4 regions of the Neorhizobium sp. T7_12 genome follow, and region 4 is predicted to be linked to each of the others. Evidence: predicted binding sites of a transcription regulator. Region 4 holds the regulator's gene; each other region holds the start of a gene.
What was found. Region 4 encodes PhoB, which activates phosphate uptake and scavenging genes when phosphate is short. Its sites were predicted from a motif close to TGTCATNNANCTGTCAT; they were not measured.
Positions count from the first base shown of each region.

Region 1: the regulator PhoB is predicted to act here: its motif matches at 1,447-1,463, upstream of C5J26_RS26170 (NAD-glutamate dehydrogenase).
Region 2: the regulator PhoB is predicted to act here: its motif matches at 2,793-2,809, upstream of C5J26_RS01375 (YdcH family protein).
Region 3: the regulator PhoB is predicted to act here: its motif matches at 3,175-3,191, upstream of ppk2 (polyphosphate kinase 2).

Region 1 is NZ_PVBK01000017.1:96,712-101,667, reverse strand. It holds gene C5J26_RS26170 (NAD-glutamate dehydrogenase) at 1-1,340, opposite strand, end outside; gene pdxY (pyridoxal kinase PdxY) at 1,516-2,388, shown strand; gene C5J26_RS26160 (carbonic anhydrase) at 2,459-3,133, shown strand; gene C5J26_RS26155 (lytic transglycosylase domain-containing protein) at 3,171-3,983, opposite strand; gene C5J26_RS26150 (aspartate-semialdehyde dehydrogenase) at 4,188-4,956, opposite strand, start outside.
Region 2 is NZ_PVBK01000001.1:286,225-291,180, forward strand. It holds gene C5J26_RS01350 (hypothetical protein) at 1-503, opposite strand, end outside; gene ykgO (type B 50S ribosomal protein L36) at 603-728, opposite strand; gene C5J26_RS01360 (5-(carboxyamino)imidazole ribonucleotide synthase) at 852-1,931, opposite strand; gene purE (5-(carboxyamino)imidazole ribonucleotide mutase) at 1,928-2,425, opposite strand; gene C5J26_RS01370 (YdcH family protein) at 2,436-2,639, opposite strand; gene C5J26_RS01375 (YdcH family protein) at 2,871-3,047, shown strand; gene C5J26_RS01380 (helix-turn-helix transcriptional regulator) at 3,206-3,466, opposite strand; gene C5J26_RS01385 (sulfite exporter TauE/SafE family protein) at 3,581-4,351, opposite strand; gene C5J26_RS01390 (thiamine phosphate synthase) at 4,470-4,956, shown strand, end outside.
Region 3 is NZ_PVBK01000012.1:147,094-152,049, forward strand. It holds gene C5J26_RS22785 (response regulator transcription factor) at 1-528, opposite strand, end outside; gene C5J26_RS22790 (L,D-transpeptidase) at 742-1,293, shown strand; gene leuC (3-isopropylmalate dehydratase large subunit) at 1,505-2,914, opposite strand; gene ppk2 (polyphosphate kinase 2) at 3,238-4,152, shown strand; gene C5J26_RS22810 (amino acid ABC transporter permease) at 4,239-4,956, opposite strand, start outside.
Region 4 is NZ_PVBK01000002.1:188,318-193,273, forward strand. It holds gene pstA (phosphate ABC transporter permease PstA) at 1-1,035, shown strand, start outside; gene pstB (phosphate ABC transporter ATP-binding protein PstB) at 1,049-1,864, shown strand; gene phoU (phosphate signaling complex protein PhoU) at 1,910-2,623, shown strand; gene phoB (phosphate regulon transcriptional regulator PhoB) at 2,645-3,328, shown strand; gene C5J26_RS06885 (winged helix-turn-helix domain-containing protein) at 3,343-4,029, shown strand; gene C5J26_RS06890 (endonuclease domain-containing protein) at 4,283-4,639, shown strand.

The DNA of each region.
Region 1 (4,956 bases), on a different contig from region 4:
GCCGGGTAATAGGCGGAGACGTGGCCGTCATAGACCTTGGTCAGGTAGTCGCCGACCTTCTCGCGAACCAGCGAATTGTAGTCCTCGCGAGGCACATAGACGATCACCGAGACGAAACGGTCAAAATGGTCGATGCGCGGCAGGACCCGGACGCGCGGACGCTCGCTCAGTTCCATGATCTGCTCGCAGAAGCGGGCCAGCAGATCGACATCGATCTGGAAGAGGTCGTCACGCGGATAGGATTCGAGCGTGTTTTCCAGCATGCGGCCGGAATGGCTGTCAGGATCGAAGCCGAACTGCTCCTCCACCCGGCCGGTCTTGGCGCGCAGGAGAGGGATGTCGCGCACGGAGTGGGTATAGGCGGTTGCCGTGAAAAGGCCGACGACGCGCAGTTCGCCGACCACTTCGCCCTTTTCGTCAAAACGCTTGACGCCGACATAATCCATATAGGCGCGGCGGTGCACCACCGATTTCACATTGGCCTTGGTGACGATCAGGAAATCGGGCCCGTCAAGGAACTCAAGGATTTCCGGCGTGGTCGTCACCGCGTCCTTGCCCTGGCGCAGCACCAGCACATCCGGATCGGAGAGGATGCCGAGACCGCGGCCCTTGCCGCGTTCAACCTTGGCCTCAGTGCCCTTGCCGGAATAGACGTATTCGCGCATGCCGAGGAAGGTGAAGTTGTCGTCGCGCAGCCAGTCCAGGAAGGCCAGCGCCTCGTCGCGATCGGCCTTGCGGCGGCTTGTCGAATTGTTGAGTTGCTTGGCGGCGCCGTCGAGGACTTCCAGCATGGAGCCCCAGTCGGTGATCGACAGATGAACCTGGTCGAGGATGTAGCGGATGCGCTCGGTGAGCGAAGCCGCCTGTTCCTCGTTGAGCGGCGAAAGATGGATCTGGATGAGGCTCACATGATGAGCCGGGTTGCTGGGCTGCTCATTGGAGCGGAGCGCCGGTTCCTTGCCCGGCTCAACGACCAGGATCGGATGAACCGCCATGGTGAGGTCGCGGTGGGTGGCGGTCACCTCGCCCATGACCGAGTCGAACAGGAAGGGCATGTTGCGGTCGACGACGGTCAGCACCGAGACCGGAATACCGTCCGGCTCGACACCGGCGATCGGTTCGACCGTGATGTCGGCCCGGATCCGCGTCCAGGCCATCAGCCGCTCGGCTGCATGATTGGCGGAAAGCGCCAGCATTTCCGGCGTATAGCTTTCGATGTCGTCAGTGCTGGCCCGGGCGAACAGGATAAGCGGGTCGAGATGCGGCCCCTTGCTCGCAGCGACGATCTTGCGCGCGCTTTCGATCTGTTTTTCCCGTTTCGGATTCTGCCTGACGGCCATGTCCCTCTCCCCTTTTTCCGTCCCCGGACGGAATAAATTAGATGTGTGTCATCGTGCAGCAACGTGGCTGATCCATGTCCGTCGGCACTACACGTTTCATTGTTCCGTGAAGGCTTGTTGACATGCGGCGACGAAGAAACGATCAACAGGGCCATCGTAGCCGGAAAGCAATCTCATGCAGGATACCAGCAGTGCCGTCCTCGTCATCTCCAGTCATGTCGTGCGCGGCTCGGTCGGCAATCGCGCCGCCGTCTTCGCGCTCGAGACGCTGGGATTTCCCGTCTGGGCAATGCCGACCGTCGTCCTCCCCTGGCATCCCGGTCATGGGCCTTCTACACGGCTGACCTTTCCCGAATCAGATTTCGACAAGGCTATAGACGATCTTATTCGCGCGCCATGGCTCGGAGAAGTGAAGGCGGTGCTGACCGGCTATTTCGGCAATGCCGCCCAGCCGCGTTCGGTGGCGCGGCTGATAAGGGCGCTGAAGGAGAAAAACCCGGGCCTTCTCTATGTCTGCGATCCTGTCATGGGCGATCTCGGCGGGCTCTACATTCCGCAGCCGACGGCGGAAGCGATCCGTGACGAACTCATTCCGCTGGCGACGATCGCCACCCCGAACCGCTACGAACTCGCCTGGCTTTCCGGCGCACCGCTCGAAACCAACAACGATATCATGGATGCCGCAATCGCGCTCGGGCCGCCGCGCATCCTGGTGACCTCGGCCGTGCCGATGATGGCGGGTGGTACAGGCAATCTCTACCTGACGGGCAAACATGCGCTGCTTGCCGAACACCGGCTGATCGACAATCCCCCGAACGGGCTCGGCGACCTCCTGGGAGCGCTCTTCCTCGGGCGCATCCTGGCCGGCATGGAGGAGGAAAAGGCGCTGCAGCTGGCAACGGCGAGCGTTTTCGAAGTCCTTGCGCGCACCGCCAAGCGCGGCGGCGACGAACTGACGCTGGAGACGGACGCGTCGAGCCTTTCCACTCCCATGGCGATGGTTCAGATGCGCCGGCTCGTGCATCCCTTGCAGCGGATCAAGCGGTAATCGGCATCGGAAGTTCGCAGATGCACAATGGCCGTTGATCTTCGCTCGACGGCGCTATAATCGTTGCTCCATGACGGATTTTCCTGACAGACTTCTGGCGGGCTACCGCAATTTCATGAGCGGTCGCTATAGTGACGAACGCGAGCGTTACCGGGTGCTGGCGGATAGCGGGCAGAAGCCCCACACGCTGCTGATTGCCTGTTGTGACTCCCGTTCTGCGCCGGAGACCATTTTCGATTGCGGGCCGGGCGAACTTTTTGTCGTGCGCAACGTTGCCAACATGGTGCCGCCCTACGAGCCCGACAGCCAGTTTCACGCCACCTCGGCAGCGCTCGAATATGCCGTTCAGGTGCTGGAGATCGACAATATCGTGGTGATGGGCCATGGCCGTTGCGGCGGCATCCGGGCAGCTCTCGATCCTGCCATGGAGCCGTTGTCGCCGGGCGACTTCATCGGCAAGTGGATGGGGCTGGTGAAGCCCGCCGCCGAGCAGATCCAGAACAACGAGTTCATGACGCAGGCCGAACGCCAGACGGCGCTGGAGCGGGTCTCGATCCGCAATTCGATCGCCAATCTGCAGACGTTTCCCTTTGTTCGCAAACTCGGCGAAGAGGGGAAACTCGGCATTCACGGCGCCTGGTTCGACATTTCGACCGGCGAGCTCTGGATCATGGACGCCAAGGGCGATTTTGTTCGCCCGGACCTCACCGAACCGCCGGAGCAGGCCGAACAGGCGTCGGCCTGAGTTTTTCAGGTGAAGCGAAGCTTGATAGCCGGCAGGTTTATTGGCCGTCGATCTGCGCGCCCATATAGGCGATCGCCTTCTGGTAGACGCTCGCGGCGTTCCAGCCCTGGATAGCGCCGAAGTTCGGCTCGCCCGGCTGATAACCGGCACCTGGCCTCCAGCCGTGGCCCTTCAGGAAGTTGGCGGTCGAGGCGAGCGCGTCGGCACGCGAGCGGACCATGTCGATATGGCCATCGCCGTCGCCGTCGGCGCCATAGCGGACGACGTTCAGCGGCAGGAACTGGGTCTGGCCGATCTCGCCATGAGCAGCACCGCGGGCGGTGATGCTCAGATCGCCACGGCCGACGAGCTGAAGGGCCGCATAAAGCTGCTCGGTGAAATAGGCGGAGCGGCGGCAATCGTAAGCGAGCGTCGCAACGGCGGAAAGCGTGTGCTGATCACCCATGAAGCTGCCGAAACCGGTTTCCATGCCCCAGATGGCGATGATCGGGCCAGCCGGCACGCCGTAGCGGCGTTCGATCTGCGCAAACAGCGAAGCGTTGCCGGATTTCATGCCCTTGCCGCGGGAGATGATGGCGGCCCCGCCGCGTTTCTTCATGAAGTCTTCGAAGGAGAGCTTGAAGCTTTTCTGGCCGCGATCGGCGCTGATGGTCGGACGGTTGTAGGAGACGTTCGAGAAGGCCTTCTCGACGACGGAGGGGTTGATGCCGCTCGAAGGGGCAACCCGCTTGAACTCTTCGACCCAGCGGGCGAAGCCGGATGAATCGTTGCCGCATTGGAGTGCGGCAAGCGCCGGACTAGCGGTCATGAAACCGGTTGCGATCAATCCTGCCAGCAAAATCTTCTTCATGCGGTCAAACCCGTCCCCAGGAGCCGGATCGCCTAAGTCGGAAGCGTCCGGATAATGTGCATTGTTTCGGCCTTATGGCGGCGGTTGCAAACAATCGCAACTCACCCGTTCATGAATAGTTCGTGATATGGGTGATTCGAAAGAAAAACCCCGCCATTTCTGCCGGGGTTTCTATCGGAACATGCTTAATAAATTTATTATTTATCAGGCAGCAGCCTTGCGCGGCTTGATCAGGCCGCGATTGACCAGCAATTCGGCGATCTGGATGGCGTTGAGCGCGGCACCCTTGCGCAGGTTGTCGGAAACGACCCAGATATTGAGGCCGTTTTCCACCGTCGCATCCTCACGGATACGGGAAATGTAGGTGGCATCCTCGCCGGCGCATTCGTAAGGGGTGATGTAGCCGCCGTTCTCATGCTTGTCGATGACGAGGCAGCCCGGAGCTTCGCGCAGGATATCGCGGGCCTGGTCCGCGCTGATCTCGTTTTCGAACTCGATGTTGACCGATTCCGAATGGCCGATGAAGACCGGAACGCGCACGGCGGTGCAGGTCACCTTGATCTTCGGGTCGAGCATCTTCTTGGTTTCGGCGAGAACCTTCCACTCTTCCTTCGTATAGCCGTCTTCCATGAAGCTATCGATATGCGGGATGACGTTGAAGGCGATGCGCTTGGTGAACTTCTTGGATTCGACCGGATCGGCGACGAAGACGGCGCGGGTCTGGGTGAAGAGCTCGTCCATGCCTTCCTTGCCGGCGCCGGAGACCGACTGGTAGGTCGAGACGACGACGCGCTTGATCTTGGCGAAATCGTGCAGCGGCTTCAGGGCAACGACGAGCTGGGCGGTCGAGCAATTCGGATTGGCGATGATGTTGCGCTTGGTAAAGCCGGAGATCGCGTCAGGGTTCACTTCCGGAACGATCAGCGGAACGTCCTGGTCGTAACGCCAGGCGGACGAGTTGTCGATGACGACG
Region 2 (4,956 bases), on a different contig from region 4:
AGCTCGTCCTTGCCCGCCTCCGTCAGGATGCCTGCCATGCCGGCCAGCGCTCCGAAATGGCGCGGCTCGCGTTTCAGCACTTCGGCAATGTCGGCCATGGATTTGCGCGGGTCACCCATCGTGTAGTGCAGCGTCGCACGACGGTTCCAGCCTTCGGCAAAGGCGGGATCGAGCACGGTCACCTGATCCAGGAAATCGAGTGCCGCGGCGTTGCGCTTTTCCTTGATGGCGGTCGCAGACCACTGCATCAGCAGGTTGACGGTGGCGCTGCCCGAATCGTTGAGGTCGGCGATGATCTGGCTGGCGATGCCGCGTGCCTTTTCCGGATTGCGTTCGCGCTTCAAGGCACCGAACAACGCATCCACGGGCTTGCCGGGTTTCTGGGCTGCGGCGGGAATGATCGGGGCGGCCGCAGGCGGCTTGGGTGTCGCGGTCTGGGCAAGAGCGGACGAAGCGGCGAGGCTCGCGGCGAGAATCAGGGTACTGAAACGAAAATAGCGCATGCGGATAAGGTAATCCGCCTGCGCCGAAGGTCAAACCCGATTTGTCGTGTTATCGACAATTTGATCGGCTGCGGCCGAGACCGAAGCCGATTGCCTGTATCAGCCCTGACGAGCCTTGAAGCGCGGGTTCTGCTTGTTGATGATGTAAACGCGGCCCTTGCGGCGAACCAGACGGTTATCGCGGTGACGAGCCTTCAGCGCCTTAAGCGAGTTCTTGATCTTCATTTTCCTGGTCCAGCAGTCTGTGGGCGCGAGGCCGCATGTCTATCAATCAAAAGCGCGCCGCCAAGATTCTTCGAGGGGCGCGCTCTCAGTTGGGCGTGCAGATAACCCGAGCCAATCTGCATGTCAACCTTGTGACGACGTTTTCAGGCCCTTCAATTCGGTCACATGGCCCATTTTCCGGCCCGGTCTGGATTCCGCCTTGCCATAGAGATGGACCAGAACATCGTCGCGGGAAAGCCAGGCGGGCACGTCCAGAATGTCGTCGCCGATGAGGTTGGTCATTACGCAGTCGGAATGGCGGGCGGGGTTGCCGAGCGGCAGGCCTGCGACAGCGCGGATATGCTGCTCGAACTGCGATACGACACAGGCAGCCTCCGTCCAGTGGCCGGAATTGTGGACGCGTGGGGCGATCTCGTTGGCGATCAGCGTTCCATCCGCCATCACGAAGAACTCCATGCCGATGACGCCGATATAATCCAGCGCGGCGAGCAGCTTCTCGGCCGATTCGCGCGCCGTTTTCGCCGTCGAGTCGGAAATCCTGGCGGGCAGGGTGGAGGTGTGGAGAATGCCGTTGCGGTGGACGTTTTCGGCCGGATCGTAGCAAGCGACCGTGCCGTCTATGGCTCGGGCGGCGATGATCGACACTTCGCGCTCGAAGGGCACGAAGCTTTCCAGAATCAGCGGAACGCCTCCGAGCGCATCATAGGCCCCGGCCGGCTTGTCGTCGACGGAACGGAAGACGCGCTGACCCTTGCCGTCATAACCCATGCGGCGGGTCTTCAGGACGCCCTGGCCGCCGAAATCGGCGAGCGCCTTTTCAAGGTCGGACTGGCCGTCAACGGCATGGAATCGGGCGGTCTCGATGCCGCAGGAATTCAGGAAGCGCTTTTCGGTCAGCCGGTCCTGCGACATATCGAGCGCCTTGGCCGGCGGATAAACCGGAACCGAGCGCTGCAGCGCCTCGGCGGCGGTGACCGGCACGTTCTCGAATTCGTAGGTGACGACGTCGCAGCGGCTGGCGAGTTCGGCGAGCGCTGCCGGATCGTCATAGGCGGCAGTGATCTGGGCGTTGGCGACCTGGGCTGCCGGGCAGTCGGCCTGCGGTTCGAGCACGATCGTGCGGAAGTTCAGCCGGGCTGCGGCCATGGCCAGCATGCGGCCGAGCTGGCCGCCGCCGATGATGCCGATCGTGTGGACAGTCATGGAGCCTCGTCGATTGGGTAGTCTGCAACGGCCGCACTCTGGCGGGCGCGCCATTCGTCGAGCCGATCGGCGATCTCGTCGTCGTTGAGGGCGAGAACCGCGGCGGCCAGCAGGGCGGCGTTGATGGCGCCGGCCCGGCCGATGGCAAGAGTGCCGACCGGAATGCCGGCCGGCATCTGGACGATCGACAGCAGGCTGTCCTGGCCGGACAGCGCCTTCGACTGAACCGGCACGCCGAAAACCGGAAGCGGGGTCATGGCGGCGGTCATGCCGGGCAGGTGGGCCGCACCGCCGGCACCGGCGATGATGACCTGGAAACCTTCCGCACGGGCGCCCTTGGCAAATTGCATCATCCGCTCCGGCGTGCGATGCGCCGATATGATACGGGCCTCGTAACCGATATCGAGCGCCTCCAGCGTGTCGGCGGCGTTCTTCATGGTCTCCCAGTCGGACTGGCTGCCCATGATGATGGCGACGGCAGGTCTTTCAGACATGGCGGGACCCTTAAGCGATGATGTCCGGAACAATCTGGTCTTCGAGCTGAGTCATCTTGTCTTTCAGGGACAGTTTCTTCTTCTTCATGCGCTGCACGCGAAGAGCGTCGCAGCCGACCTGGATCATGGCATTGATGGCGGCGTCGTAATCCTCGTGTTCCTGTCGAAGTTTCGCGAGCACCAGCCGGACATCCGCCTGTTCCTGATCTGCCATATTCCAGTCCCCATTCTCACGCCCGGCATTTCAGCGGTCGCCGGCATTCTCCGCAAGCCTCTACCACCAAACCGCGTTAACGGGAAGTTAGACAAGGTCACGAATTTGCCCACTTCAAACCATGATTTCACCTTCGACAAAGCCGGCCGATCGTGTCACACTTCCTTCGTAAACCTGAAGCCTCGGCATTAGGGAATGCCGTGGTAGGTGACTAAGGAAGGAACATGCCACATGACCGTCCAGGCTCATATCGCATCGCTTGAAAAGAAGCACGGTGCATTGGAGGAGGAGCTCCAGACCGTTCTCGCGTCCCCCTCCGCCGACGACCGTGAAATAGCCGACCTCAAGCGGCGCAAGCTGCGCATCAAGGACCAAATGCAGCGCCTTAAGGCAACCACGCGTCATTAGTTCCTCAGTAGGAGAAGCGCCGCTCGCCCATTGTTTCATCAGTCAGAGGCGAATAATAAAAGCGGCAAACCAATAATCCAGAAATAACCCAGAAATAACAATGACAAGGTTCTGGTCGTGGAAGGGAGCCACAATTCCCACGGTTTAAAAGCCGGTCGTCACGACCAGAACTGATCCAGCCACAGGTTCAGCCTGTCAAAGCCCTTGCTGTTGACGGAATAGATGCGCCGCGTGCCTTCCGCCGTCACATTCACCAGATTGCTATCCAGAAGAGCCTTCAAATGCTGCGACACCGCGGGCCGGCTGATCGGCAGGCCTTGCGCAAGTTCGTTTACGGTTCTCGGCGCGCGCCGCAATTCCTCCAGCAGATACCGCCGGTTAGGATCAGCTATGGCTGCAAAGGGGTCAACGGTTGTCATGCGTTGAACTTACGGTAAACGCTCGATAACGGCAAGATTTATTGTGCATCGCAACAATGTTGCTCGCCTTATTTTGCGTTGCTTTTTTAGCTGCATCGCGCTCGCTTTGCCGGGTCAGAACGGCAGGCCGTCCCACAGCAGTTTCAATCCCGCACAGAATGCCAGACCGTAAGTCATCGGATAGAAGGTTTCCGCCTTCAGATGCTTGACGATGGCCGCGCCGATCATGGTCGCGATCAGGGCGACCGGTAGAAGGGTTGCGGAGATGGTGAGGTTTTCGGAGTCGAGTGCGCCGAGGAAGAAGTAAGGGATGACCTTGACCGCATTGACGATCGCGAAGAAGCGGATGCTGGCGCCGGTATAGGCTTTCGGATCGAGCCGCATCGGCAGGACGTAGATCTGGAACGGCGGCCCGCCGGCATGGGCGACGAAGCTCGCGTAACCGGACAAGGCGCCCCAGAAGGTGGCGGCGCCCGGCCGGTGCGGCAAGGGAGCCCTCGGCTGGTTGGATCGGGGGCCGTAGACCTGCCAGAAGTAGCGCACGGTAAACAGGATCGTCGCAACCGCGATGACGAGGCGCAGGGCATCGTCCGAGACATAGGCCGACGTTGCCCACCCGAGCGCGATGCCGATGATGCCGCCGGGCAGGATCACCAGCAGCGTCCTGGGATCGTTGAAGTTCCGCCACGACCATAATGCGACGATGTCCATGACGATCAGGATCGGCAGGAAGATCGCCGCCGCCTTGACCGGATCGACGGCGAGCGACATCAGCGGCACGCCGAGCAGACCGATAGCGCCGCCGATCCCCCCTTTCGAGAGGCCGACAAGCAGGACGGCGGGGATGGCGAAGGTGAAGAACGCGAAGCTAAGCGTATCGGGCATGAAGACTCGAAGGCGATGAGGGAATGGTTGATCCGGCAGGCGGTCCGGTCTATCGAATTTGCGGACAGAAAACGAGTGCGGATTTTCGCAAACCGATATCCGCCGAACGGGAAGAAACATGACCGGACAGAAAGACCGCTGCCGCCTCGTGCTGATCGTGCCGCAATATGACGATCCCGATCAGCAGGCCAAGGATCTCGAAGCCGCGCTTGCAGGCGGCGACGTCGCGTCGGTGATCGTGCCGCAATACGGGCTCGACGACCAGGCGTTCCAGAAGCGTGCGGAAGCGCTGGTCGAACTGATCCAGGCGGCGGGCGCTGCGGCGCTGATCTGTGGAGACAGCCGGGTGGCCGGGCGCATCAAGGCAGATGGCCTGCATCTTGGCGGTGACCTCACCGAGCTGGGGGAGGCGATCGAGAAATTCGTGCCGAAGATGATCGTCGGCACCGGCGGGGCGGGCGACCGGCATCAGGCGCTTGCCATCGGTGAACATCGTCCCGACTATATCTTCTTCGGCAAGCTCGACGGCGATATCAAGCCGGAAGCACATCCGAAAAACCTCGCGCTCGGCGAGTGGTGGGCATCGATGATCGAGATCCCCTGCA
Region 3 (4,956 bases), on a different contig from region 4:
GCGGGTCACGACCTTCTGGCCGGCGCGATAGAGGTAGCGGATGATCGCCGCTTCCTTTTCGGTCAGGCGGATCTTTTTACCGTCCTCGGTGGTCAGCAGCTTCTGGCTCGGCTTGAAGAGATAGGGGCCGACCGTGAAGGTGGCGTCCTCGCTCTGCTCGTACTGGCGAAGCTGGGCACGGATGCGGGCGAGCAGCACGGCGAAGCGGAAGGGCTTGGTCACATAGTCGTTGGCGCCGGCTTCGAGGCCGAGAATGGTGTCGGAATCGGTGTCGTGGCCGGTCAGCATGATGATCGGCGCCTTGAAGCCGTTCTTGCGCAGCAGTTTCACCGCCTCGCGGCCGTCCATGTCCGGCAGGCCGACATCCATGATTAGCAGGTCGATCTGGGCATTCTTGGCGGTCTGCAGCGCCTTGGCCGCATTCGCCTCCTGGAGGATTGCGAACTCGTCATAGAACGACAACTGCTCGACAAGTGTCTCGCGCAGATCATCGTCGTCGTCCACCAGGAGTATCGTGCGCGCTGCCATGCGTTCTTGCCTTTCGTCTCGCCGTTGCGTCCAGACTGCTGTTGCAGCCAATCGAAGCGCATTTAGGGCTCCTCGACCTAAATCCCTACAGCATCGACCCAAAAATCGGAATCGATTTTCGGAAAGTACGATGTTTCGATTCAATATGCGCAGCGCTTTAGTGTGCTATGAATTCAAACGAAATCATATTCAAAGCAAAACCTTGTGAGAGAAATGCAGCGTTTTCGCGAGGGAAATCACAAAAAGACGGCTGTCGTCACCGTTCGCACCGCGCCGCGCGACCGGCGCCGTGCGATAGTCTCCTTCGGCGGCATCACCGTGCCGGCGGCACTCGGGCGGTCCGGCACCTCTCCCTTCAAGCGGGAAGGGGACGGTGCAACGCCGATCGCGCCGATGCGCCTCCTCAACGGCTATGTCCGTGGGGACCGCGTGACGCTGCCCCCGACGCCGCTTTCGATGACGCGCATCGGTAAAGACCTGCTGTGGTGCGACCAGCCGGAGCACCCGTCGTACAATCGCCCGGTAAAGGCACCGTTCCGGCCAAGTCATGAAGAGATGATGCGCGCCGACGGGCTCTACGACATCTGCCTCGTGCTCGACTGGAACGTCACCTCGCGAGCCCGCAACCGCGGCTCGGCGATCTTCTTCCACCTGATCAAGCCGGGCTACCAGCCGACCGCCGGCTGCATCGCCGTCAGTCTCCCCGACATGAAACGGCTGATCCGCTTCATGCGCAAGGGTACGGTGGTGAGGGTGCTGGGGTAGCGGCGTCGTCAAATCCCCTCACCAACAAAATCTAAGACTTAGCTGAAGCTAAGATCTTGATTTTGTAACCTCTCCCCTTGCGGGAGAGGAAGCGATTTCAACATCTTAAGCTTTGCTTAAGTGTTAGAAATCGCAGGTGAGGGGATCGCTTCCGGAAACGAAAATGCCCGGCGCGGAGGCCGGGCATCTCGAAGTCAAATTCTCAAAAAGCCTATTTCCACTCGCGGATGTCGACGAAGTGGCCCGCGACCGCGGCTGCGGCGGCCATGGCCGGCGAGACGAGATGGGTGCGGCCCTTGTAACCCTGGCGGCCCTCGAAATTGCGGTTCGAGGTGGAGGCGCAGCGCTCGCCCGGCTTCAGGCGATCGTCGTTCATCGCCAGGCACATTGAACAGCCCGGCTCGCGCCATTCGAAACCGGCATCCTTGAAGATCTTGTCGAGACCTTCGGCTTCGGCCTGTTCCTTGACGATGCCGGAGCCCGGGACGACCATGGCGGACACGGTCGAGGCGACCGTGCGGCCTTCGACAACCTTGGCTGCGGCGCGCAGGTCTTCGATGCGGCCGTTGGTGCAGGAGCCGATGAAGACACGGTCGATGGCGATATCGGTGATCTTGGTGCCCGGCTTCAGGCCCATGTAATCCAGCGCACGCCATTTCGAGGTGCGCTTGGTTTCGTCCGGGATATCGTCCGGGTTCGGAACGGAACCCTCGACCGAGATCACGTCTTCCGGCGAGGAGCCCCAGGAGACGATCGGCGGCAGGTTGGCGGCGTCGAGCACGACCACCTTGTCGAAATGCGCGCCTTCGTCCGTCTGCAGCGTCTTCCAGTAGTCGAGCGCCATGTCCCAGGCCTTGCCCTTCGGGGCGCGCGGCTTGTCCTTGATATACTCGAAGGTCTTTTCGTCCGGCGCGATCAGGCCGGCGCGGGCGCCACCTTCGATCGTCATGTTGCAGACCGTCATGCGGCCTTCCATGGAGAGCGCGCGGATCGCCTCACCGGCGAACTCGATGACGTGGCCGGTGCCGCCGGCGGTGCCGATCTCGCCGATGATGGCAAGGATGATGTCCTTGGCGGTGACGCCCGGCGGCAGCTGGCCGTCGACGCGCACCAGCATGTTCTTCGCCTTCTTCTGCACCAGCGTCTGGGTGGCGAGCACGTGCTCGACTTCAGACGTGCCGATGCCGTGCGCCAGCGCGCCGAAGGCGCCGTGGGTCGAGGTGTGGCTGTCGCCGCAGACGATGGTCATGCCCGGCAGGGTGAAACCCTGTTCAGGGCCGACGATGTGGACGATGCCCTGGCGGACGTCCTTTTCCGAATAATATTCGACGCCGAAATCACGGGCGTTCTGGGCAAGCGCTTCCACCTGGATGCGGCTTTCCTCGTTCTTGATGCCTTCGTGGCGGTCGGCCGTGGTCGGGACGTTATGGTCGACGACGGCGAGCGTCTTTTCCGGTGCACGGACCTTGCGGCCGGCAATGCGCAGGCCCTCGAAAGCCTGCGGCGACGTCACCTCGTGAACGAGGTGACGGTCGATGTAGAGAAGACAGGTGTGGTTCTCGTCCTCGGAAACGACGTGGTCGTCCCAGATCTTGTCGTAAAGGGTGCGGGGTGCGCTCATGGCTGCTGTCCGTAAAGCTGACTGAAACAGGAAATGGGTGTCCGGCAGCTTAGGGCTGCCGCAAGCTGAGACAATCAGCTAAGTCGGTCGCAAAGCGCCCCGGATACCCGCGCGAAAAACCGTGCCGGCAGACGTTTGTGGTCCTGCAGCACGACGATATGGTTCGCGAGGCATCCGAATTTCGATCCCATGGCCGCTGCAATAGCAGTTTCCGAAGAAATCGGCAATCGAATTGCTTCGCAGAAAATCTGTCGCATCTCTGTCATAAAGCTTTCGCGGAAACGTGGTTGATCTGAGTTTCCATAAAAGGAGGAATGCCCACCATGTCCGAACCCATGCAAGACCAGCTCAGCCGCATCAAGGAAGAGATCGCCGACAGCTTCGATGAAGAGCTGGAAATGCAGATGGAAGAGGACCGGCTCGACGAGCTGGTCGCCGAGGGCATGTCCGAGCCCGCCGAGGCGACGATCGACCGCCGGATCTATTTCCGCGAACTCTTCCGCCTCCAGCACGAGCTGGTCCGTCTGCAGGACTGGGTGCAGTACAAGAAGCTGAAGATGGTCGTGCTGTTCGAAGGCCGCGACTCGGCCGGCAAGGGCGGCGCCATCAAGCGCGTCACCCAGCGCCTCAACCCGCGTGTCGCCCGCGTCGTCGCACTGCCCGCGCCGACCGAGCGCGAACAGAACCAGTGGTATTTCCAGCGCTACGTCCCGCACCTGCCGACCGCCGGCGAAATGGTGATGTTCGACCGCTCCTGGTACAACCGCGCCGGCGTCGAGCGCGTCATGGGCTTCTGCACCAAGGACGAACTGGAAGAGTTTTTCCGCTCGGTGCCGGAATTCGAACGCATGCTGGTCCGCTCGGGCATCATCCTCGTCAAATACTGGTTCTCGATTACCGACGAGGAGCAGGAATTCCGCTTCAAGATGCGCATCCACGATCCGCTGAAGCAGTGGAAGCTGTCGCCGATGGACCTAGAAAGCCGCGTCCACTGGGAAGAATATACCAAGGCCAAGGAAGAGATGCTCCAGCGCACCCACATCCCGGAAGCGCCGTGGTGGGTGGTGCAGGCCGTCGACAAGAAGAAGGCGCGGCTCAACATGATCTCCCATCTTCTCGCCCAGGTGCCTTACGAGACCGTGCCGAAGGAGCAGATCGACCTGCCGGGCCGCGTCCGGAACGACGACTACATCCGCCACCCGGTGCCGGCGGACATGTACGTCCCGGAAGTGTACTGAATAAAACCGCGCCCTGCCGTCGTTGACGCTGCGGGGCGCTCGGCAGGGACTGAAACGGCGAGGCGGCCTTCGGGCCGCCTTTTGCGTTAGCGCTCCGTCCTCCTCCGCAAACGTCCTTCGATGCCGCGCAGGGCCAGCGACAGGCCGATCGTCAGCAGCAGGTAGATATAGGTGACGATCGAATAGGTCTCAAAGAAGCGGAAGGAGCCGGCTGCATAGACCTTGGCCATCTGGGTGATGTCGGCGACGCCGAGGACCGAGACGAGCGATGAATCCTTCACCATAGAGACGAAGTCGTTGGAAAGCGGCGGCAGGATCACCCGCATCGCCTGGGGGAAAACGATCAGCCGGAAACGCTGCCAGCGGGTCAAGCCCAGCGCCTTTGCCGCCTCGATCTGGCCGATGTCGACGGCCTGGAACCCGGCACGAAAGATTTCGGCAATGAAGGCGGCATAACCGATGGTCAGCGCGATGATCGCCCGCCACAGCAGCGAGACGTCGCGCACCAGAAGCGCTTGGCCCCAGCCGCCCTCGATCAGCGGCGCCAGCGCCCAATTGTAGAGCGTCACGAAGGCCGGCGCCCCGACGAAGGCGATGTAGAAGAGTAGCACGAGGATCGGGATGCCGCGGATGAGCTCGATATAGAAACGCGCCGCCTGCCTCAGCACGACATTGCCGGAAAGCCCCGCAAGCGCGATGCCGAGCCCGAGCAGTGTCGCCAGGACAAAGGCGGCGAGCGTCACGCCGGCCGTGATGCCGATGCCCTTGGCGACGACATTGAAGACCTGGGAATAAAGATCGTTG
Region 4 (4,956 bases):
AACTATCCGGTCGTCGCCCGCAACGCGCTCGCCAAGCTGCTCAACGTCAGCGTCGACGACCGCGTCGCAGCCCGCGCAGTCAGCCAGATGCTGTCGGATGGCGTCCGCGTTCAGCTGCGTGACCTGGTGGTCGCCAATCCGGCGATCATCGGAACGACGCAGACGGTAAGACTGCTCGCTTCCGGCGATATCGACTCGGCCTACAAGGGCCAGATCGACCTCAACGTCGGCCAGGAGAACCGCAAGATCAACGACCAGCAGCTCGGCTGGATGACGCAGCTCTCCGACAGCGGAGCGCTTGCCAAGCATTTCAACAGCGGCATTTTCGTCAACGGCGCATCGAGCCGTCCGGAAGCGGCCGGCGTCGGCGTCGCGCTCATCGGCTCGTTCTACATGATGCTGATCGTGCTTGTCCTGGCGCTGCCGATCGGCGTCGCCGCCTCGATCTATCTCGAGGAGTTCGCCCCAAAGAACAAGTTCACCGACCTGATCGAGGTGAATATCAACAATCTCGCGGCCGTTCCCTCGATCGTCTACGGTCTTCTCGGTCTGGCGGTCTTCGTTAACTTCATGGGCCTGCCGCGTTCCGCCTCCTTCGTCGGCGGTCTGGTGCTCACCCTCATGACGCTGCCGACGATCATCATCGCGACCCGCGCGGCACTGAAGGCCGTGCCGCCATCGATCCGGGCGGCCGCCCTCGGGCTCGGCGCATCGAAGATGCAGACGATCTTCCACCATGTCCTGCCGCTTGCCATGCCGGGCATCCTGACGGGCACCATCATCGGCCTGGCCCACGCACTTGGCGAAACCGCGCCGCTGCTGCTGATCGGCATGGTGGCCTTCGTCGCCAACTATCCGACCACGCCGCTCGACCCGTCGACGGCGCTGCCGGTCCAGATCTACATGTGGGCGAACGAAGCGGAGCGCGCGTTCGTCGAGCGTACCTCGGGAGCAATCATCATCCTGCTCCTGTTCCTCATCCTAATGAATGTTGGCGCAATTCTCTTGCGGCGTCGCTTCGAGCGGCGCTGGTAGAAGGAGTATGACAATGAATATGATGTCAGAATCGGCAGTAGAAAAGGCGCTGGACCAAAAGATGAGCGATGCTTCCCACAAGATGATCGGCAAGGACGTTTCGGTTTACTACGGCGAAAAGCGTGCGCTTTTCGACGTGAACCTCAACGTTCGCGAAAACACTGTGACGGCTCTCATCGGTCCTTCCGGCTGCGGCAAGTCCACCTTCCTGCGCTGCCTCAACCGCATGAACGACACGATCGAGAATTGCCGCGTCACCGGCAAGATCACCCTCGACACGGACGATATCTACGACAATAACATCGACGTCGTGGAACTTCGCGCCCGCGTCGGCATGGTGTTCCAGAAGCCGAACCCGTTCCCGAAGACCATCTACGAGAACATTTCCTACGGTCCGCGCATCCACGGCCTTTCCAAGAACAAGGCCGACATGGACCAGATCGTCGAGGCGAGCCTGCAGCGCGCCGGCCTCTGGGGCGAAGTCAAGGATCGCCTGCACGAATCCGGCACGGGCCTCTCCGGCGGCCAGCAGCAGCGTCTGTGCATCGCCCGTGCGATCGCCGTGTCGCCGGAAGTCATCCTCATGGACGAACCCTGTTCGGCTCTCGACCCGATCGCGACCGCCAAGGTCGAAGAACTCATCCATGAACTGCGTGCCAACTACACGATCGTGATCGTGACGCACTCGATGCAGCAGGCTGCCCGCGTGTCGCAGCGTACCGCCATGTTCCATCTCGGCCAGCTCGTCGAGGAGAACGACACCGACAAGATGTTCACCAATCCCGACGATCAGCGCACCCAGGATTACATCATGGGCCGCTTCGGCTGATCCAGCCGATTGTGCCGCCTGAAAATCAATTTTGAGGACTAGAAGATGGCATCGACCCATATCCTGTCGGCTTATGACGACGAACTGAAATACCTGAGCCGCCGCATTTCCGAAATGGGCGGCCTCGCCGAGCAGATGTGCTCGGACGCCGTGCGGGCGCTGGTCAATTCCGACGCCGCACTCGCGCAGAAGGTCATCTCCGACGACGTGATCCTCGATCACGCCGAGCGCGAGATCGGCGACAAGGCGATCATCACGATCGCCCGCCGCCAGCCGGTTGCAGCCGACCTTCGCGAGATCGTCGGTTCGCTGCGCATCGCCTCCGATCTCGAGCGCGTCGGCGACCTTGGCAAGAACACCGCCAAGCGCGTCATCGCGGTTCAGGGCACCGGCGTTCCGCGCAAGCTCGCCCGCGGCCTCGAACATCTCTCCGATCTCGCCCTCGTGCAGCTCAAGGACGTCCTCGACGTCTACGCGACGCGTTCGGCGGAAAAGGCCGAGGCGATCCGCAGCCGCGACGAGGAAATCGACGCGATGTACACCTCGCTGTTCCGCGAACTCCTCACCTACATGATGGAGGATCCGCGCAACATCACCACCTGCACGCATCTTCTGTTCTGCGCCAAGAACATCGAGCGTATCGGCGACCACGCCACCAATATCGCCGAGACCATCTACTACATGACGACGGGCGCCCAGCCGGAAGGCGATCGTCCGAAGGACGACTCGTCGAACACGCTCGGCGCGATCACTGAATAGAACTGACGGAGCAGGCCAAGAATGCTGCCGAAAATCGCTGTCGTAGAAGACGAAGAAGCGCTGAGCGTGCTTCTTCGTTACAATCTGGAAGCCGAGGGTTATGAGGTCGATACCGTTTTGCGGGGCGACGAAGCCGAAATTCGGCTTCAGGAGCGGGTACCCGACCTTCTGATCCTGGACTGGATGCTGCCAGGCGTTTCCGGCATCGAACTCTGCCGCCGGCTGCGCATGCGCCCGGAAACCGAGCGCCTGCCGATCATCATGCTGACGGCCCGCGGCGAGGAGAGCGAACGTGTTCGCGGCCTCGCCACCGGCGCCGACGACTATGTGGTAAAACCCTTCTCGACGCCGGAACTGATGGCCCGCGTCAAGGCCATGCTGCGCCGGGCCCGGCCCGAGGTGCTCTCCAGCGTTCTCCGCTGCGGCGATATCGAACTCGATCGGGAAACCCATCGCGTTCACCGCAAGAGCCGCGAAGTGCGCCTTGGCCCGACCGAATTCCGCCTGCTCGAATTCCTGATGGCAGCGCCAGGGCGGGTCTTCTCCCGCTCGCAGCTTCTGGACGGCGTCTGGGGCCACGACATCTATGTCGACGAGCGTACGGTCGACGTCCATGTGGGAAGACTTCGCAAGGCACTCAACTTCTCCAACATGCAGGATGTCATCCGCACCGTCCGCGGTGCCGGATACTCCATGGAAACATAGTTGGTGGCCACGAGATGAGCGCGCGGGTCCTGTTGGTCGACGACGACGAGTCGTTCCGTCTGATATTGCAGAAAGCCCTCGTGGCCGACAGCTTCGTCGTATCGATGCTGGCAAGTGGAGCCGAGATCTCAGATCGCCTGAAAGCCGTTCCGCCGGATATCCTGGTCATGAGTTCGGATCTTCCGGGCGTGCGAGGTCTCGAGGTCTGCCGCGAGGTGCGTCTCGACCCTGTGTTATCGCGCCTTCCGATCATCCTCCTCGTGCCGTCGGGTGGCGAGGGCCTTCACCTCATCGCCCTTGCGGCGGGTGCCGACGATTGCCTCATGAAGCCATTTTCCCCGGTCGAGCTCGTCGTCCGTGTGAAAAACCTGCTGAGGCGCGTCAATCCCGCCCTCTTGGACCACATGCTCAAGGTCGGCGATCTCACGCTCGACCGGGAGGCCCATCGGGTTCACCGGCAGAAACGTGAGGTCAAGCTCGGGCCGAAGGAGTTCAAGCTTCTTGAATTCCTGATGCGCACCCCAGGCAAGGTCTATTCCCGCTCGGAGCTCAAGGCATCCCTGTGGGGCGACGACACGACCGTCGATGAGCGCGCGATCGACGTCCATATAGGCCGGCTTCGCAAAGTCATCAGCCTTGGCAAGTCCGACAACGTGATCCGGACCGTGCGCGGCGCCGGATACGCATTGGGCGATTTCTGACGCCCCCATTGGCCTCGAGGCTCACCTTTACCCTGACCGTCTCATGCCGCCGACGGATCATAGCCATGGAAGCTGGCGGGTTTGCTGTTGGCACCGGCGTTGGATCCCCTCTCTTGGAATTTCTAACACTTAGCTGAAGCTAAGATGTTGAAATTCCATTCTCCCCCGCCAGGGGGGAGATAGGGCGCCTGCCGCGCTCTTGCCGTACCCTTCGTCTCCGTGCGTAAATGCATGGACACCATCGGGGATTGTGATGCGCCGCGACATTCCGGATCGACATCGACGGTTTGCGAGAGCCATGCGGTTGGATTCCACCAAGGCGGAAAATATCCTGTGGCAGGCCGCCCGCAACCGGCAGATCGGCGGCTTCAAGTTCAAGCGTCAGGTTCCGCTGGACGGTTATATCCTCGATTTCGTCTGCTTCGAAGGGCGGTTGATCATCGAGGTGGATGGCGGACAACACGCCGGGAGCATATCCGACGAAGTCCGGGATGCATATTTCCAAAGCCAGGGCTTTCGCATCCTGCGCTTCTGGAACGACGAGGTGGTGACGAATCTCGATGGCGCGGTGCTGACCATTCTGGCGGAGCTGAGGAACGGTGGGGAGTGAATCTGCCGATCGGTCGGCGGACCCCCTAACCAACAAAATCTATGACTTAGCTGGCGCTAAGATCATGATTTTGTAGCCTCTCCCGCCAGGGGAGAGGTAGTGGTGCCACGCTTGCTGCCGCGCTTGCCTCGCTGTGGTGCGACAGTGCCGCGGGTTACCTCTCCCCCTGCGGGAGAGGAAGAAAAATCGGTACTTAGCGTCAGCTAAGTGCCAGATTTTTCAGGTGAGGGGATTTGCTGTTGGCGCCGGCGTTGAACCCTCTCTCTTGGAATTTCAAATGCTTAGCTGAAGCTAAGTGCTAGAAATTCCCCCCGCAA